DNA from 3 places in the Ideonella alba genome. Region 2 is predicted to be linked to each of the others. Evidence: predicted binding sites of a transcription regulator. Region 2 holds the regulator's gene; each other region holds the start of a gene.
The links. The regulator FNR, encoded in region 2, switches genes on or off when oxygen is low (the NO sensors DNR and NnrR bind a similar motif). The targets are predictions, from matches to a motif close to TTGATNNNNATCAA.
Positions count from the first base shown of each region.

Region 1: a site for FNR is predicted at 2,495-2,508, ahead of KAK03_RS23755 (chaperone NapD). Genes of this name have one in related genera too.
Region 3: a site for FNR is predicted at 2,965-2,978, ahead of KAK03_RS25145 (potassium channel family protein). Genes of this name have one in related genera too.

Region 1 covers NZ_JAGQDD010000031.1:377-5,915, reverse strand. Annotated here, with positions in the region: gene napA (nitrate reductase catalytic subunit NapA) at 1-1,994, opposite strand, end outside; gene KAK03_RS23755 (chaperone NapD) at 2,106-2,432, opposite strand; gene KAK03_RS23750 (cytochrome D1 domain-containing protein) at 2,557-4,140, opposite strand; gene KAK03_RS23745 (hypothetical protein) at 4,451-4,990, shown strand; gene KAK03_RS25545 (DUF4304 domain-containing protein) at 5,114-5,539, shown strand, end outside.
Region 2 covers NZ_JAGQDD010000006.1:155,789-161,327, reverse strand. Annotated here, with positions in the region: gene hemN (oxygen-independent coproporphyrinogen III oxidase) at 1-642, opposite strand, end outside; gene fnr (fumarate/nitrate reduction transcriptional regulator Fnr) at 813-1,550, shown strand; gene KAK03_RS10820 (nitrogen fixation protein FixH) at 1,618-1,881, opposite strand; gene ccoG (cytochrome c oxidase accessory protein CcoG) at 1,893-3,368, opposite strand; gene ccoP (cytochrome-c oxidase, cbb3-type subunit III) at 3,383-4,300, opposite strand; gene KAK03_RS10805 (cbb3-type cytochrome oxidase subunit 3) at 4,346-4,519, opposite strand; gene ccoO (cytochrome-c oxidase, cbb3-type subunit II) at 4,535-5,152, opposite strand; gene ccoN (cytochrome-c oxidase, cbb3-type subunit I) at 5,175-5,539, opposite strand, start outside.
Region 3 covers NZ_JAGQDD010000022.1:68,974-74,512, reverse strand. Annotated here, with positions in the region: gene icmF (fused isobutyryl-CoA mutase/GTPase IcmF) at 1-1,171, opposite strand, end outside; gene KAK03_RS21345 (type III pantothenate kinase) at 1,327-2,097, shown strand; gene KAK03_RS25145 (potassium channel family protein) at 2,098-2,931, opposite strand; gene KAK03_RS21335 (GGDEF domain-containing protein) at 3,044-4,156, shown strand; gene hslU (ATP-dependent protease ATPase subunit HslU) at 4,170-5,507, opposite strand.

The sequences.
Region 1 (5,539 bases), on a different contig from region 2:
AGGTCGTGGCCGTGGCCGCGGCCGAATTCGGCGTATTCCTCGAACAGGCCCTTCTGCACATAGAAGCCGAAGGCCTCGGACTCGGCGTTCTTGTAGCCCTGGATGTACTTTCCGTTGACCTTGCCCAGGTCGGCCACAGGGTACTTGTTGACCTTGCCGTTCCTGTAGAGCACGTCGAACAGCGTCTTGCCCTTGACCGAGGGCATCTTGGCGATCAGCTCGGCCGGCCAGACCTCTTCCACCTTGAAGCGCTTGGCGAACTCCATCATCTGCCACAGGTCGGAGCGGGCCTGGCCGGGTGCGGCCACCTGCTGGCGCCAGAACTGGGTGCGTCGCTCGGCATTGCCGAAGGCGCCTTCCTTTTCCACCCACATGGCCGAGGGCAGCACCAGATCAGCCGCCATCGCGCTGACGGTGGGGTAGGGGTCGCTGACCACCACGAAGGCCTTGGGGTTGCGCCAGCCCGGCAGGATCTCGCCGTTGATGTTCGGACCCGCCTGCATGTTGTTGGTGGTGCTGGTCCAGTAGCAGCGGATCTTGCCGTCCTTCAGGGCGCGGCTTTGCGCCACGGCGTGCAGGCCGATCTTGTCGGGGATGGTGCCCTCGGGCAGGCCCCAGATCTCCTCGGTGTGGTGGCGGTGCTCGGGGTTGGTGACCACCATGTCGGCCGGCAGGCGGTGGGCGAAGGTGCCCACCTCGCGGGCGGTGCCGCAGGCGCTGGGCTGGCCGGTCAGGCTGAACGGCCCGGAGCCCGGCGTGCTGATCTTGCCGGTCAGCAGGTGGATGTTGTAGACGAGGTTGTTGGCCCAGGTGCCGCGGGTGTGCTGGTTGAAGCCCATGGTCCAGAACGAGACCACCTTGGTCTTCGGGTCGGCGTAGAGCTTGGCCAGGTCCTCCAACTGCTTGACGGGCACACCGGACAGCGCGCTGACCTTCTCGGCGGTGTACTCGCTGACGAACCTGGCGTACTCGTCAAAGCTGATCGGCGTGGCGTCGTTCGGGTTGCCCTTGGGCTTGCCGTCGGCGCCGGGGTAGCCATTGCTGGTGGCGTCCTTCTCCAGCGCGTGCACCGGACGCAGGCCGTAGCCGATGTCGGTGGCGCCCTGCTTGAAGTTGATGTTCTTCTTCACGAACTCGGTGTTCACCTTCTTGTTCGTGATGATGTAGTGGGCAATGAAGTTCAGGATGGCCAGGTCGGTCTGCGGCACGAAGACCATGCCGCTGTCGGCCAGGTCGAAGCTGCGGTGCTCGAAGGTGGACAGCACGGCCACCTTGACGTGCGGCGCCGACAGCCGCCGGTCGGTGATGCGGCTCCACAGGATGGGGTGCATCTCGGCCATGTTGCTGCCCCACAGCACGAAGGCGTCGGCCTGCTCGATGTCGTCGTAGCAGCCCATCGGCTCGTCGATGCCGAAGGTGCGCATGAAGCCGGTGACGGCGCTGGCCATGCAGTGGCGCGCGTTGGGGTCGAGGTTGTTGGTGCGCAGGCCGGCCTTCATCAGCTTGGCGGCGGCGTAGCCTTCCCAGATCGTCCACTGGCCGGAGCCGAACATGGCCACCGCGTTCGGGCCCTCGGCCTTGATGGCCTCCTTCCACTTGGCGGCCATCACGTCGAAGGCTTCGTCCCAGCTGATGGGCGTGAACTCGCCGTCCTTGTCGTAGACGCCGTTCTTCTTGCGCAGCAGCGGCGTCTGCAGCCGGTCCTTGCCGTACATGATCTTGGACAGGAAGTAGCCCTTGATGCAGTTCAGGCCGCGGTTGACGGGCGCTTCCGGGTCACCCTGGGTGGCCACCACGCGGCCGTCCTGCACACCCACCATCACCGAGCAGCCGGTGCCGCAGAAACGGCAGGGCGCCTTGTCCCAGCGCACGCCGGTGGCGGCGGCGGCCTTGTCGGCGGCGGGGGCGGCCTCGGCGACGATGGGGATGCCGGCGGCGGCAGCGCTGGCGGCGAGGGCCTGGGCCTTCAGGAAGTCACGGCGGTTGGCTTGCATGGTGGGGTCTCCTGCCCGGGCTGCGCGCGGGGCGCGGCGGGCATCTGGGAAAGGGATCAGGGGTTCAGGGTCGAGGCTAGGGAACAAGCCTCGGGCTGTCCTTGAACCGGTTCAAGTCGGGGTGCGACGGGCGGGCGCCAGGCTGTCGCGCCAGGCGCGGTAGTCGATGGCGTCGCTGCCTTCGGGGGGTGGCGCATCGGGGCCGGAATACTCGTAGACCAGCGAGGTGCCCATCACGTCGGGCCACTGCGCCACCTGGGCCAGCGTGGCGGCGGCGCTGACGGGTTGGCCGTCCAGCATCGCGTCCTCGATCACCGCCACCAGGCGGCCGTCTCCGGGGTTGAGCGCCAGGTCCACGCCGGGCAGCGCCGACAAGCGCTGTGCCACGGGGGCGGCGTGCTCGGGACGGGTGCGCACCACCGTGCCCAGGATGCTCATGGGTGTCTCCTCGGTCTCCAGACTCTGAGGCGTGACTGTGCCGGCTGGAGGCCGAGCCTGCCTTGATATCCATCAATAAGCTACATATGCCATATAGCTTTCAGGCGGGCGGCGGCAGCGCGGGTCAATGCGAGGTGCCTTCGCTGCGGCTGATCTTGTTCCACACGTTGTACTTGCCCACCGGCTTGCTCATTGGCAGCCGCTTGACCTCTTTCAGCGTGGCCGCGTCGTAGACGATCAGCGCGCCATCCATCTCCCACAGGCTGGCCAGCGCGTAGCGGCCGTCCCTGGTGAACTCGATGTGGGCCAGCGTGCGGCCGGGCTCGCGTACCGTGGCCACCGGCTGCAGTGTGGCCTTGTCGATCAGCGTGAGCGTGTCCCTGGCGGTGGGGCTCATCATCGAATCGGTCCACGCGTAGCGGCTGGACTCGTGGCTGCGCATGAAGAAGCCCGGGCCGGGCGTGGCGATCGTGGCCACCGGCTTCCAGGTGGCCATGTCGATCACGTCCACCCCGCTGCCCTTCAGGTTGGGGCTGGCCAGCACGGTGGTGTCCTTCCAGGCCCAGGTGATGCCCGAGCCCAGGTGCGGCATGCCGGCCAGCGGCAGATCGGCCACCTTGCGGCGGATGTCCAGGTTCACCACCTGCGCGGTGGCGGCACCGGTCGCGGTCTTCGGCCGCGTGGCGCCCAGCACATGGCGGTAGCGCTGGTCGAAGAAGAAGTCGTCCAGCGGCTCGTCCAGCGGGGTGCGGCGCACGCCCAGGAAGCCGGGCCTGGCGATGGCCTCGCCCATCTTGTAGTCGTGGACCAGGCCGTCGTAGATGGGCGCGGCCTGCGGGTCGTAGGAGATCTCCCACAGCTCGGGCAGGTCCTTCAGCGCGACGATGAAGCTGCGCCGCGGCGCCGCGTCATACACCGCCGAGACGCGGCTGGCCGTCTGGCCGTCCAGCGTGGTGGCCTCGAAGCTGCGCACCAGGTTCAGCTGCGCGTCGAACAGCGCCAGCGTGCGCGGCAGGTAGTTGGCCGCCATCACGTAGCGGCCATCGCCACTGACGGCGAGGTTGCGCATGTTCAGGCCGGCGCGCACCTCGGCCACCACCGTCAGGTTCCACAGGTCATATTTGGTGATCCAGCCATCGCGCGAGCCGAAGAACACATAGCGCCCGTCGGGCGTGAACTTCGGCCCGCCGTGCAGCGCATAGCGGCTGGCAAAGCGGTGGATCACCTCGAAACGGTCGCCATCGACCAGCGACACATGGTGGTCGCCGCCCTCCACCACCACGAACAGGTTCATCGGATCGGCCTGCCACAGCGGCCGCGCCGGCAGCGCGTCGGCCCTGTCCAGCGCCACGCGGGAGGCGCGGATGTCGACTTCAGTCCAGCGGGGCGCGGGCAACACCGGCTGGTAGATCCAGCTGGCGAGCGCCGTGATCTCATCGGCCGTGAGCTGGGCCCCGAAGGCCGGCATCTGCGTGGCGGCGCGCCCCTGGGCGATGGTGCGCTGCGCGTCGGCCGGGCGCAGGCGCTCGAGGCTGTCGGGCAGCAGGGCCGGCCCCATGCCACCGGTGCGCTGGTCGCCGTGGCAACTGGCGCAGTGCTGACGAAACAACGCAGGGGCGTCGGGCAGGGCCTGGGCCAGCGCCCAGGGTGCCAGCAGCGCGCCAATCAGGGCCAGGCCAAGCCGGGCCAGCAGTGTCGAAGGGCTCATGCCGCGGACTCTAGGCACCACCGACGCGACTGGCCTTGAACCGGTTCAGGTTCTGAGTCGATCTGCCAGCCCTGCGGCAGCCCCAGGGCCGCCCTTGGCAAATGCAGGCCAGGACTGCAGAATGGTTTGTAACAGGCGCCGGTTTTCGCGTCGAATTTAATACTGGATAAATATCCAGTCAAACCAGGGAAAAAGACAGATGCGACAGGCACTTGCGACTGCCAGCGGCGGCCATCTTAGGGCGCAGTGGTCCAATAGTGGCGCAGGCTGTTGATCCCCAAAACACGTTAGGCCGCATAGCCGACATCCAATGCCTACCTACGCTGCGCCCGGATCTCCCGAGAAGAAGCTGGAATCGCGCAATGCTCAGAAGGTGATGCGCCTCCTCTCGAACAAGCTCAAGTCGCTCGGCTTTCAGCGCACAAAGACGAGCTTCTTCACTCGCCACAAGACGCTTGTGATCGAATTCGTTCACATTCACAAGTACTCGTTCGAACCATCATTCAGAGTGCACTTCGGGATTCGCGTTAGAACCGATACCTTCCCCGCAGCCCACTTGAACGGACCGTCGTCCGACGCGATCGAAGATCCGCAGATCCCAAATCGAAGGCTGTACAACTTCTCCTTCGACCCAAATGATGCAAGCTTGGAAGCTTGCGCAGAAAGCATGTACCAGTGCGCCCTTGCAGAAGGCGCATCTTGGTTCGCCTCGATGGAGAAGCTCGAGCTTCTTCTTTCGCCGGCATCGCCGCTCACTCCAGAGGCTCGCGCGGCGTTGCAGCGTGAAGTGGATAGTTCATCCATGGTTCAGGTTTCCGATGAAACGCGACAGGTGCTGAATGCGGCCTAACCCTTCGCTGGAACCGACGCTCACCGTCATGGCACTTGGCCCGCTTCCCGGCTTAGGTCATCATCCGTCCAGCGGGCCAAGCGCCATGCCGGTGTGCGCGGCTCAGCTCGAACGTTAGGCGTCATGAACAACCCGTCTCCGCCGCGCCTCGAATCCGCAATTCGATTGGCCTTAGCGCCACTTCTTCGGGCTGAAGGCTTCGTAGGCTCGGGGCGCCGCTTCCACCAGTGCGTGGGCCCGTGGATTCAGATCATCACCGTGCAAGGGTCAAGATACGGTGGGTCCTTCGCTGTGAATCTGGGAATTCACTTCGCCTCGGCACCTGACCTCGCTGGGAATCCGCCCGACCCGAAGAAGATGAGCGAAGCGCACTGCGAGTTTCGGCGCCGCCTCTCAGACTCAAACGCAGACAGGTGGTGGAAGCATGAACCGGATCACGCATCCATGCTCACCGCCGTTGAATCAGCGGCATCCGTGTACGCACACTTTGGGCGCCGCTACTTTGAGCTCGCATGCGCGGACCTGAACGCAATCACACCTGAGGCACTC
Region 2 (5,539 bases):
GCCCAGCTCGCGCGCGGCTCGCATCAGCTCAGTCACCATCTCGAGCGACTGGACGCGGTGCACCGCCTTCTGCACATCGGGGTCGAAGTCCTGTACACCAAAGCTGATGCGGTTGAAGCCGATGGCACGCAGGTGGGCCAGACGGCCGCGGTCTGCGGTGCGCGGATCCACCTCGATCGAAACCTCGGCATCCGACGCCAGCTTGAAGCAGCGCTGCAGCGCCGCCATCAGGCGGGCCAGTTCGGCGTCGCTCAGGAAGGTGGGCGAGCCCCCGCCGAAGTGCATCTGCGAGACGTTCACCGACTCGCCCAGCACCTGCCGGTGCAGCGCGATCTCGGCTTCCAGCACATCCAGGTATTCGGCGCCGCGCTCGTGGTGCTTGGTGATGATCTTGTTGCAGGCGCAGTAGTAGCACACCGACTCGCAGAACGGGATGTGCACGTAGACCGACAGCGGCTTCTTGCCACCGACCTGGGCGCCCTCGGCCCGCTGCTGCAGTGCGCGGCGGTAATCCTCGCCGTTGAAGGCCTCGACGAACCGGTCGGCGGTTGGGTACGAGGTGTATCGCGGGCCCGGCACATCGAAGCGCTGGAGCAGCTCCACCGGCAGCAGGGTGTCGGGAGCATGGATGGCTTGTGACATGCCGGCATGGTGCCAAACTGGCACGCCACAGGCTTGACCTGCCTCAAGTCGGACCGCGGTCGGGACCACAAGAATACCCGCACTCAACGAGAGGCATCATGTTCAGGACATGCGATTCATCGGATGACGTTGCTCAGGATGTGGCCGGGCCACGGGTGATAATGCGCGCAATGAGCGAATCCACCTCCCGGGTGCGGTGCGATACCTTCAAGGTCGCCTGCTCCAGCTGCAATCTGCGAGAGTTGTGTCTGCCCGTCGGACTCGGCCGGCCTGACCTGGAGCGCCTGGACGCGCTGGTCGCCACCCGCCGCACCGTGGGCCGTGGCGACACGCTGTTCCGCTCGGGCGATCCCTTCCAGTCGCTCTACGCGGTGCGTACCGGCTTCTTCAAGACCTGCGTCTCGTCCGAGGACGGCCGCGACCAGGTCACCGGTTTCCAGATGGCGGGCGAACTGCTGGGCCTGGACGGCATCAGCGCCGACCGCCATACCTGCGACGCCGTGGCCCTGGAAGACTCGCAGGTCTGCGTGATCCCCTACTCGCAGCTGGAAGACCTCTCACGCGAGTTCACCGACCTGCAGCACCAGTTCCACAAGATCATGAGCCGCGAGATCGTCCGTGACCACGGCGTGATGCTGCTGCTGGGCAGCATGCGTGCGGAAGAGCGGCTGGCGGCCTTCCTGCTGAACCTGACGCAGCGTTTGCAGGCGCGTGGCTTCTCGGCCTCGTCGCTGATCCTGCGCATGACGCGCGAAGAGATCGGCAGCTACCTGGGCCTGAAGCTGGAAACGGTCAGCCGCACCTTCTCGAAGTTCCAGGACGAAGGCCTGCTGGAGGTGAAGCAGCGCCAGATCCGCATCATTGACCAGGCCGGGCTGCAGCAACTGGTCAACGGCACGCCCAGCTGAGCCCGCCCTGCCCCATCCAGCACAACGGCGCCCGCGGGCGCCGTTGTCCTTGGTGACGGGTGGGCGCTCAGCGCTGCTCGGGCGTGGCCGCGTGGTTGCGGGCCTGCATCGCCGGCGTCTGGGCATCGGGCTCGGTCTTGCCACGCTGCGACTCCGCCGTTTCGTCCTTGATCAGCACCGGGTCCTGACCCTTGATGGCCACGTAGGCGGTGCTCACGCTGGCCACCACCACCAGCAACGGTCCCCCGATGACCAGCCAGAGCATGCGGTAGCGCCACCAGGGCAGCTTGGGCTCGGGACTGCCCTCGGCGGGCGGGTTCGTGTTGCTCATGCTTGCAGCCGTCATCGCGGCACCAGGAAGGTGGACTTTTCGTGCAGCGTGGTGGCCGCGACATCGTCATGGGCCACGCGCTCGATCGAGAACTGGATGGTATGCGCACCGGCGCCCGCCTGCTGCGCCGACTCGAACGGGATCTGGGCGCTGAGGGTGATCCAGCGCGCCTCGGCCGGCCCGACGTCCACCTCGGTCTGGCCGGTGACCACGATCTGGTCCATGCCGGACACGCCGATGCGGTAGGACTGCGGCTTCTCGGCCGCGTTCATCACCTGCAGGCGGTAGACGTTCTCGACCTTGCCGTCCTCGACAATGCGCGCCAGCGAGGCACGGTCGCGCACCACGTCGACACGGAAGGGCTCGCGCAGCGCCAGGCTGATGCCGAAGGCCACCAGGATCGCCAGCATGATGCCGGTGTAGACCAGCACCCGCGGGCGGAAGATGCGGCGCAGCATCTGGCTGAAGTTCAGGTGTTCGCGCAGGCCGTTCTGGGTGACATAGCGCACCAGGCCACGCGGGTAGCCGAACTTGTCCATGATGCCGTCGCAGACGTCGATGCAGGCGGCACAGCCGATGCACTCGTACTGCAGGCCCTTGCGGATGTCGATGCCGGTCGGACAGACCTGCACGCACAGACCGCAGTCGACACAGGCACCCAGGCCCGCCTGCTTCGGGTCGACCTTCTTGGAGCGGGCACCGCGCGGCTCGCCGCGTTCGGTGTCGTAGCTGATGATCAGCGTGTCCTTGTCGAACATCGCGCTCTGGAAGCGCGCGTACGGGCACATGTACTTGCAGACCTGCTCGCGCATGTAGCCGGCATTGCCGTAGGTGGCAAAACCATAGAACAGCACCCAGAACCATTCCCAGGGGCCGAAGCCCAGGGTCATGGCCTCGGCGGCCAGCGTGCGGATCGGGGTGAAATAGCCGACGAAGGTGAAGCCGGTCCACAGGCCGAACAGGATCCAGACCACCTGCTTGGACGTCTTGCGCCAGAGCTTGTCACGGCTCCAGGCGGCATCGTCGAGCTTCATGCGCTGCGCGCGATCGCCTTCGATCACGCGCTCGAACCACAGATAGATCTCGGTGTACACCGTCTGTGGACAGGCGTAGCCGCACCACAGCCGGCCTGCCACCGCAGTGAACAGGAACAGCGCGTAGGCCGAGATCATCAGCAGCGCCGACAGGTAGATCAGGTCCTGCGGATAGAGAACCAGTCCACCGATGTAGAAGCGGCGGGACACCAGGTCGAAGAGCACGGCCTGGCGGTTGTTCCACTGCGCCCAGGGCAGCAGATAAAAAAGGAGCTGGGTCGCCCACACGAGCGCCCAGCGCCATTTGATGAACTGGCCGCTGACGGCCCGCGGATAGATTTTCCGGGTCTTCTGGTAGAGCGATACCACCGCCTCGACCGTGTCGCCATCGGGCGCCGACGCTGCGGGGGGGTTGACGTTGCTGGCTTGGATAGGGGTGGGGGTATCGCTCATGCCGCCAATTTAACTCACTGCGCGGCGACCTTCGTGCTCTGGGACAAATTCCAGACGTAGGCGGTCAGGACCTTCAGCTGATCCGGCGTGAAACGCGCGCCCTGGGCGGGCATCACGTTGGTCTTGCCGTTGTTGATCATGGAGACGACCTGGGCTTCGCCCCAGCCATGCAGCCAGATCTTGTCGGTCAGGTTCGGTGCGCCCAGGGCCTGGGTGCCCTTGCCTTCCGGGCCGTGGCAGGCGGCGCAGGCCGCGAACTTCGGCTTGCCGACCTGGGCCGCCACCGAGTTGTGGGCGCTGCCCGACAGGCTCAGCACGTAGTTGGCCACCGCCTTGACGTCCTCGGCGGTGCCCACCGCTGCGGCCATCGGGGGCATCACGCCCTGGCGGCCTTCGACGATGGTCTTCTCGATGTACGCGGGGCTGCCGTCGCCACCCAGCCAGTCGTTGTCGGTCAGGTTGGGGAAGGACTTGCTGCCGCGGGCGTCGGAGCCGTGGCACTGCGCGCAGTTGTTGACGAACAGGCGCTCGCCGATGGCCATGGCCTTCGGGTTCTTGGCCAGCGCTTCAGGGGCCTGGCCGTTGAACTCGGCATAGACCGCCTTCATCGCCTCGGCGGCCTTGGCCTGCTCGGCCTGCAGCTGCCCGGCCGACGACCACTTCAGGCCACCTTCGGCCGCGCCGAAGCCCGGGTACAGGGCCAGGTAGGCGATCGAAAACACCACCGTGATCAGGAACAGGCCCATCCACCAGCGCGGCAGCGGGTTGTTCAGCTCACGCAGGTCAACGTCCCAGGTGTGGCCGGTGGTGTTGTCATCGGCCATCGGGCGGTGCTTGCTCGCGCCGATCAGGACGGCCAGGCAGAACACCAGACCGCCCGCGACGATGGCCACCACATAGAGCGACCAAAACGAACTCACAAAATCACTCATTACTTTCTCCTTGGTGTCGGCGGCCGCAAGCAGCCGCCGCGCACGTCATTGCCGTTCAGAGGACGGGTCTGCGACATCGGGCTCGAGGAAAGGCAGCTGGGCCGCCTCGTCGAACGCAGACTGACGCTTGCGCTGCCAAGTCCAGACCATCAGCGCCAGGAACAGCACCATGGCCAGCACCGTGATCGCGCTGCGGTAGACATTGATGTCGAATTCCATCAGTCGCTCCGGTGATTACTTGCGAGCGGTGCCCAGCACCTGCAGGTAGGCAATGACGGCGTCGATCTCGGTCTTGTCCTTGACCTCGTCGGCGGCCTTGGCGATCTCGTCGTCCGTGTAGGGGACGCCGACCACGCGCAGGGCCTTCATCTTGGGCGCCAGCTCGGCCGGGTTCAGCGTCGTCTTGGCGAGCCACGGGTAGGACGGCATGTTCGACTCGGGCACCACGTCACGCGGGTTGTTCAGGTGAACACGGTGCCACTCGTCGGAGTAGCGGCCGCCCACGCGGTGAAGGTCCGGACCGGTGCGCTTGGAGCCCCACTGGAACGGGTGGTCGTAGACGAACTCGCCGGCCACCGAGTAGGGGCCGTAGCGCAGCGTCTCGGCGCGGAAGGGGCGCACCATCTGCGAGTGGCAGTTGTAGCAGCCCTCGCGGATGTAGACGTCCCGACCGGCCAGTTGCAGCGCGGTGTAGGGCTTGAGGCCCTCGACCGGCTGGGTCGTCGAGCGCTGGAAGAACAGCGGCACGATCTCCACCAGGCCACCGAATGCGACGGTGACCAGGATCAGCACGATCATCAGGAAGTTGCTGGTCTCGATCTTCTCGTGACCCGTCGGCTTGTGACTAGCCATGTTGTTTCTCCTTCTCTCGGGCTCAGGCGTGGGCAGCGACGGCGGGCACCGGCACCGACACGGCCTTGCCGTTGGCGATCGTCATCACGACGTTCCAGAGCATGATGAACATGCCGCTCAGGTACAGCAGGCCGCCCAGCACGCGCATCACGTAGAACGGATAGGTCGCCTTGACGCTCTCGACGAAGCTGTAGACCAGCGTGCCGTCGGGGTTGACCGCGCGCCACATCAGACCCTGCATCACACCGGCGATCCACATCGCGGCGATGTAGAGCACGATGCCGATGGTGGCGATCCAGAAGTGCAGCTCGATCGCCTTGGTGCTGAACATCGCCTTGCGGCCGAACATGCGCGGGATCAGGTGGTACAGGCAGCCGATCGACACCA
Region 3 (5,539 bases), on a different contig from region 2:
AGACCGGCATCTGCTCGGGCATGACGGTGAAGGCCTCGCGGTTGCGCTGCACCTGCTTGGCCACGTCGCGCAGCGCGTCGGCGGCGCCCTTGCGGTCGAACTTGTTGATCGCCACCAGCTCGGCAAAGTCCAGCATGTCGATCTTCTCGAGCTGGCTGGCGGCGCCGAACTCGGGCGTCATCACGTACATCGGCACATCGACCAGCGGCACGATGGCCGCATCGCCCTGGCCGATGCCCGAGGTCTCGACGATCACCAGGTCGAAGCCGGCGGCCTTGCAGGCGGCGATGGTGTCGGGCAGTGCTGCGCTCACTTCACTGCCGGTGTCGCGGGTGGCCAGGCTGCGCATGAAGACCCGCGCGCCGTTCTGCCACGGCCCGGTGGCGTTCATGCGGATGCGGTCGCCCAGCAGCGCGCCGCCGCTCTTGCGGCGCGAGGGGTCGATGCTGATGACGGCGATGCGCAGGCGGTCGTCCTGGTCCAGGCGGAAGCGGCGGATCAGCTCATCGGTCAGGCTGCTCTTGCCGGCGCCGCCGGTGCCGGTGATGCCCACCACCGGCGCGGTGGAGGCGGCTGCGGCCTGGCGCACCGCGTCGACCATCGCAGCCTCGGCGTCGCCGTTGTCGAGCGCGGTGATCAGCTGCGCCAGCGCCCGCCAGGCGGGCTCGGTCTGGCCCTGGATCGCGGCCAGGCTCTTGGGCGCATGCGCCGACAGGCTCTTGTCGCAGCGCATCACCATCTCGCCGATCATGCCCTGCAGGCCCATGCGCTGGCCGTCTTCCGGGCTGTAGATGCGCACCCCATGCTGCGACAGCATGCGGATCTCCTCGGGCACGATGACGCCGCCGCCGCCGCCGAAGACCTGGATGTGCTCGCCGCCGCGCGCGCGCAGCAGCTCGACCATGTAGGTGAAGTATTCGTTGTGGCCGCCCTGGTAGCTGCTGACGGCGATGCCCTGCACGTCTTCCTGCAGCGCCGCGGTGACCACCTCGTCGACCGAGCGGTTGTGGCCCAGGTGGATCACCTCGGCGCCCATGTTCTGCAGGATGCGCCGCATGATGTTGATGGCCGCGTCGTGGCCGTCGAACAGGCTGGCCGCGGTGACGAAGCGCACCTTGTGGGTCGGGCGGTACTGGGCGAGGGCGCGGTGTTCGGCGGAGAGGTCGGTCATGGCAGGCTCGTCACGTTGGTTGACGTTGACGTAAACGTCAATCCGGCGATGATGCCATGTCCGCTTTCGCCGTGGCTGACAGCGGGATGCTTGGCGCAGACGGGGTTTACCCGTAGTCAATCCTGCGATGCAATGCCGCTGGTACGCTGCGGCCCATGAGCTTCCTGGCGATCGACATCGGCAACACGCGGCTGAAGTGGGCGCAGTACGCCTCGCCCCAGCCGGGCGCGGCGCTGCTGGCCCATGGCGCGGTGTTCCTGGAGACGATCGACGAGCTGGCCGAGAAGGAATGGCGCGAGCTGGCGCCGCCGCACTCGATGCTGGGCTGCGTGGTGGCCGGCGAGGCGGTGCGCCGCCGCGTGGAAGAACAGCTGGAGCTGTGGGACCTGACGCCGCGCTGGGTGGTGTCCTCGCCGCGCGAGGCGGGCCTGGTCAACGGCTACGACCACCCGGCCCGGCTGGGCGCCGACCGCTGGGTGGCGATGATCGGCGCGCGCGGCCATGTGCTGGCGCGCGGGCCGGCGCGGCCGGCGCTGGTGGTGATGATCGGCACCGCGGTGACCGTGGACGCGATCGACCGCGAGGGCCATTTCCTGGGCGGCCTGATCCTGCCCGGCCACGGCATCATGCTGCGCGCGCTGGAAAGCGGCACGGCCGGCCTGCGCGTGCCCACCGGCGAGGTCATGCCCTTCCCGGCCAACACCTCCGACGCGCTGACCAGCGGCGGCACCTACGCCATCACCGGCGCGATCGAGCGGATGCGCCGCCACCTGCGCGAGCGCAGCCAGGGCGAGGAGCCGCTGGTGCTGATCACCGGCGGCGCCGGCTGGAAGGTGGCGCCCTACCTGGACATGCCGCACGAGTTGCTGGAGTCGCTGATCTTCGACGGGCTGCTGAACATCCAGTCGCACCGGCTGGCGCTCTGATCAGCCCGGCGGCGGCTCGTCGCCGGCGCCACGGGCGCGGGCCAGGTCCTCGCGCAGTGCCTGCACCTCCTGGCGCATCGCGGCCATCTCCCGGCGGATCTCATGCAGGAACTCGCGCTCCAGGCGCCGCTCCTCGGTCTCGACCCAGGCGGTGGCGATGGCGGCGGTGATCAGCGAGAGCATGCCGAAACCCAGCATCACCACGAACACCGAGAAGATGCGCGAGGCCGGTGTGGTCGGCACGATGTCGCCATAGCCCACGGTGGCGGCGGTGGTGAAGGCCAGCCACAGGCCATCGGCCAGCGTGGGGGTGCTGGGCTCCAGCCACCAGTAGCCGAAGCCGCAGGCCAGCAGCAGGCCCAGCGCGCTCAGCAGCATGTAGGCCAGGCCGCCACGGGTGATCAGGTGCTGGACCGTCCAGACCATGCGCAGCAGGGTCAGGCCGGCCACCGCCATGCGCAGCACCAGGGCCGGGGTGGACTGCAGGCTGCTGGGGGCCGCCGCCGCCGCCAGCAGGCCGGCCACCAGCAGCAGGTCGGTCGGGTTGGCGCGCAGGTGGCTGGGGGCGTGCCGGCAACGCCGGGCCACCTGCCAGAGGTGGGCGCTCACCACCGCAGCCGCCAGCAGGTAGGCCGCATCGGCCCAGTAGCTGGGGTGCTGGTTCAGCAGCTCGGCGTAGAAGGCCGGGATGGTCAGCAACAGCGCCAGCAGCACCGGCCAGCGCCAGCGGCGCTCGGTGCGGGCGGCGGCCGGGTTGTCGCGGGGCGCTCCGGTCAGGCCCCAGGCCACGGCGCGGCGGACAAACGTGTGGGTATCGAGACTCCAGCGTGACATCCAGCAAGCTTCGCACGACCTTGCGGTCCTGGCTTGATGGTAAGCAATCGCGTCCGCGACGTATGCTGTGGTCACGATGCCAGCAGCAGGTCCAGCCGTATCGAACCAGGACATGGCCGCCTCGGCAGCGCCGCGCCCGTCCCTGGTCTGGCGGCTGCTGCTGGCCGGCGTGCGGCCCGACGACAGCGCCACCACCCGGCGCAAGATGCTGCAGGTCAACGCCGGCGCGCTGATGACTGTGCTGGCCATCGTGGTCTACAACCTGGCCTTCTGGGTGTCGGGCAATGCGGCGCTGATCTCCTCCGGCCTGTGGCAACTGCCGGCGGCCGCACTGGCACCGCTGACCTGGTGGCTCAATGCCCAGCGGCGGCTGTCGCTGGCGCGCTGGTTCGTGATTCTGCTGGCGATGGTGGATGTGCTGCTGGGCATGGGCGGTGGCCAGGGCTCGGTCACCCACATCCACGCGTATTACCTGCTGTTCGCGATCCTGGTGCCCACCATCCTGTCGACCGAGGAGCGCTGGGGCATCGCGCTGCTGGTGGCGGCCAACCTGGGCGCCTATGCAGTCATCGCCCTCGTCGGCTGGCCCGCCCATCCGGACATGGCGCTGCTGCCCGCCGCCTGGCACGAGGGCCTGATGCTGTCGATGCTGATCTCCTGCGTGCTGATCGCGGTGGCCATGACGCTGCTGACGGAGGCCGCGGTGGCCGAGAACGAGGCGCGCCTGCAGACCCTGGCCGGCACCGACGGCCTGACCGGCCTGGCCAACCGCCGCCATTTCCTGCAGGCCTTGAGCCACGAGAGCGAGCGCGCCCGGCGCGAGGGGCGCCAGCTGTCGGTGGCCATCGTCGACGTCGACCACTTCAAGCGCATCAACGACCACCACGGCCACGACATCGGCGACCAGGCGCTGGTGCACCTGGCCAGCCACCTGCGCTCGCTGGTGCGGCCCTACGACGTGCTGGCGCGCATTGGCGGCGAGGAGTTCGCGCTGCTGCTGCCCGACACCCAGCTGCGCGAAGCGGTGGCGGTGACCGAGCGATTCCGCGGCACGCTGGCCGGCTCGGCGCTGCTGATCGACGGCCGGCCGCGCACACTCACCGTCAGTGTCGGCGTCGCCCAGCTGGGCCGCCACGAGACGGTGGACGACTGGCTGCGCCGCGCCGACCAGGCCCTCTACACCGCCAAGCACGACGGCCGCAACCGCGTGCGCGTCGCGGCCTGAGCGGGCCGGGCGCTCAGAGGATGTAGCGCGACAGGTCCTGGTTGCGCGCCAGCTCGCCCAGCCGGGCGGCCACCATCTCGGCGTCGATGCGCACCGTCTGCCCGCTGCGGTCCGGGGCCTCGTAGCTGATCTCGTCGAGCAGCCGCTCCAGCACCGTGGCCAGGCGGCGCGCGCCGATGTTCTCGGTGCGCTCGTTGACCTCGAAGGCCACCTCGGCCAGCCGGCGGATCGCGTCGGCGCCGATCTCCAGCGTCACGCCTTCGGTGGCCAGCAGCGCCTGGTACTGGCGGATCAGGTTGGCGTGGGTGCTGCCCAGGATGGCCTCGAAGTCCTCGACCGACAGCGGCTGCAGCTCCACCCGGATCGGGAAGCGCCCCTGCAGCTCGGGGATCAGGTCGCTGGGCTTGGCCAGGTGGAAGGCGCCGGAGGCGATGAACAGCACGTGGTCGGTGCGCACCAGGCCGTGCTTGGTCTGCACGGTGGTGCCTTCCACCAGTGGCAGCAGGTCGCGCTGCACGCCCTGGCGCGAGACATCGGCGCCCTGGGTGTTGGCGCGCGCGGCGACCTTGTCGATCTCGTCGATGAAGACGATGCCGTTCTGCTCGGCGTTGGCCACCGCGCGGGCGCGGATCTCGTCCTCGTTGACCAGCTTGGCGGCCTCCTCGTCGGCGAGCTGGCGCAGCGCCTCCTGGATGCGCAGCTTGCGCGTGGTCTTGCGTCCGGCGCCCATCTGGCCGAACAGGCCCTTGAGCTGCTCGGCCATGTCCTCCATGCCGGCGGGCGCCATGATGTCGACGCTGGCGCGCGGCTCGGCGAGCTCCAGCTCGATCTCCTTGTCGTTCAGCGCGCCCTCGCGCAGGCGCTTGCGCATGACCTGGCGGGCGGTGTTGTCGGGCGCCGGTGCCGGCGCGACAAAGCCCAGCTCGGCGCCGCCGCGCGGCGGCGGCACCAGCACATCCAGGATGCGGTCCTCGGCGGCGTCCTCGGCGCGCAGGCGGGCGCGCTTGAGGGCGGCCTCGCGCTCCTGCTTCACCGCCACCTCGACCAGGTCGCGCACGATGGTGTCGACGTCCTTGCCGACATAGCCCACCTCGGTGAACTTGGTGGCCTCGACCTTGACGAAGGGCGCATCCGCCAGCCGCGCCAGGCGGCGCGCGATCTCGGTCTTGCCCACCCCGGTGGGGCCGATCATCAGGATGTTCTTGGGCGTGATCTCGGCGCGCAGCTTCTCGTCGACCTGCTGGCGCCGCCAGCGGTTGCGCAGCGCGATCGCCACCGCCCGCTTGGCCGCCTGCTGGCCGACGATGTGGCGGTCCAGTTCGGAGACGATCTCCTTGGGCGTCATCGTCATGGGGCCCTCCTGGCGCTGGGCGCAGCCACCTG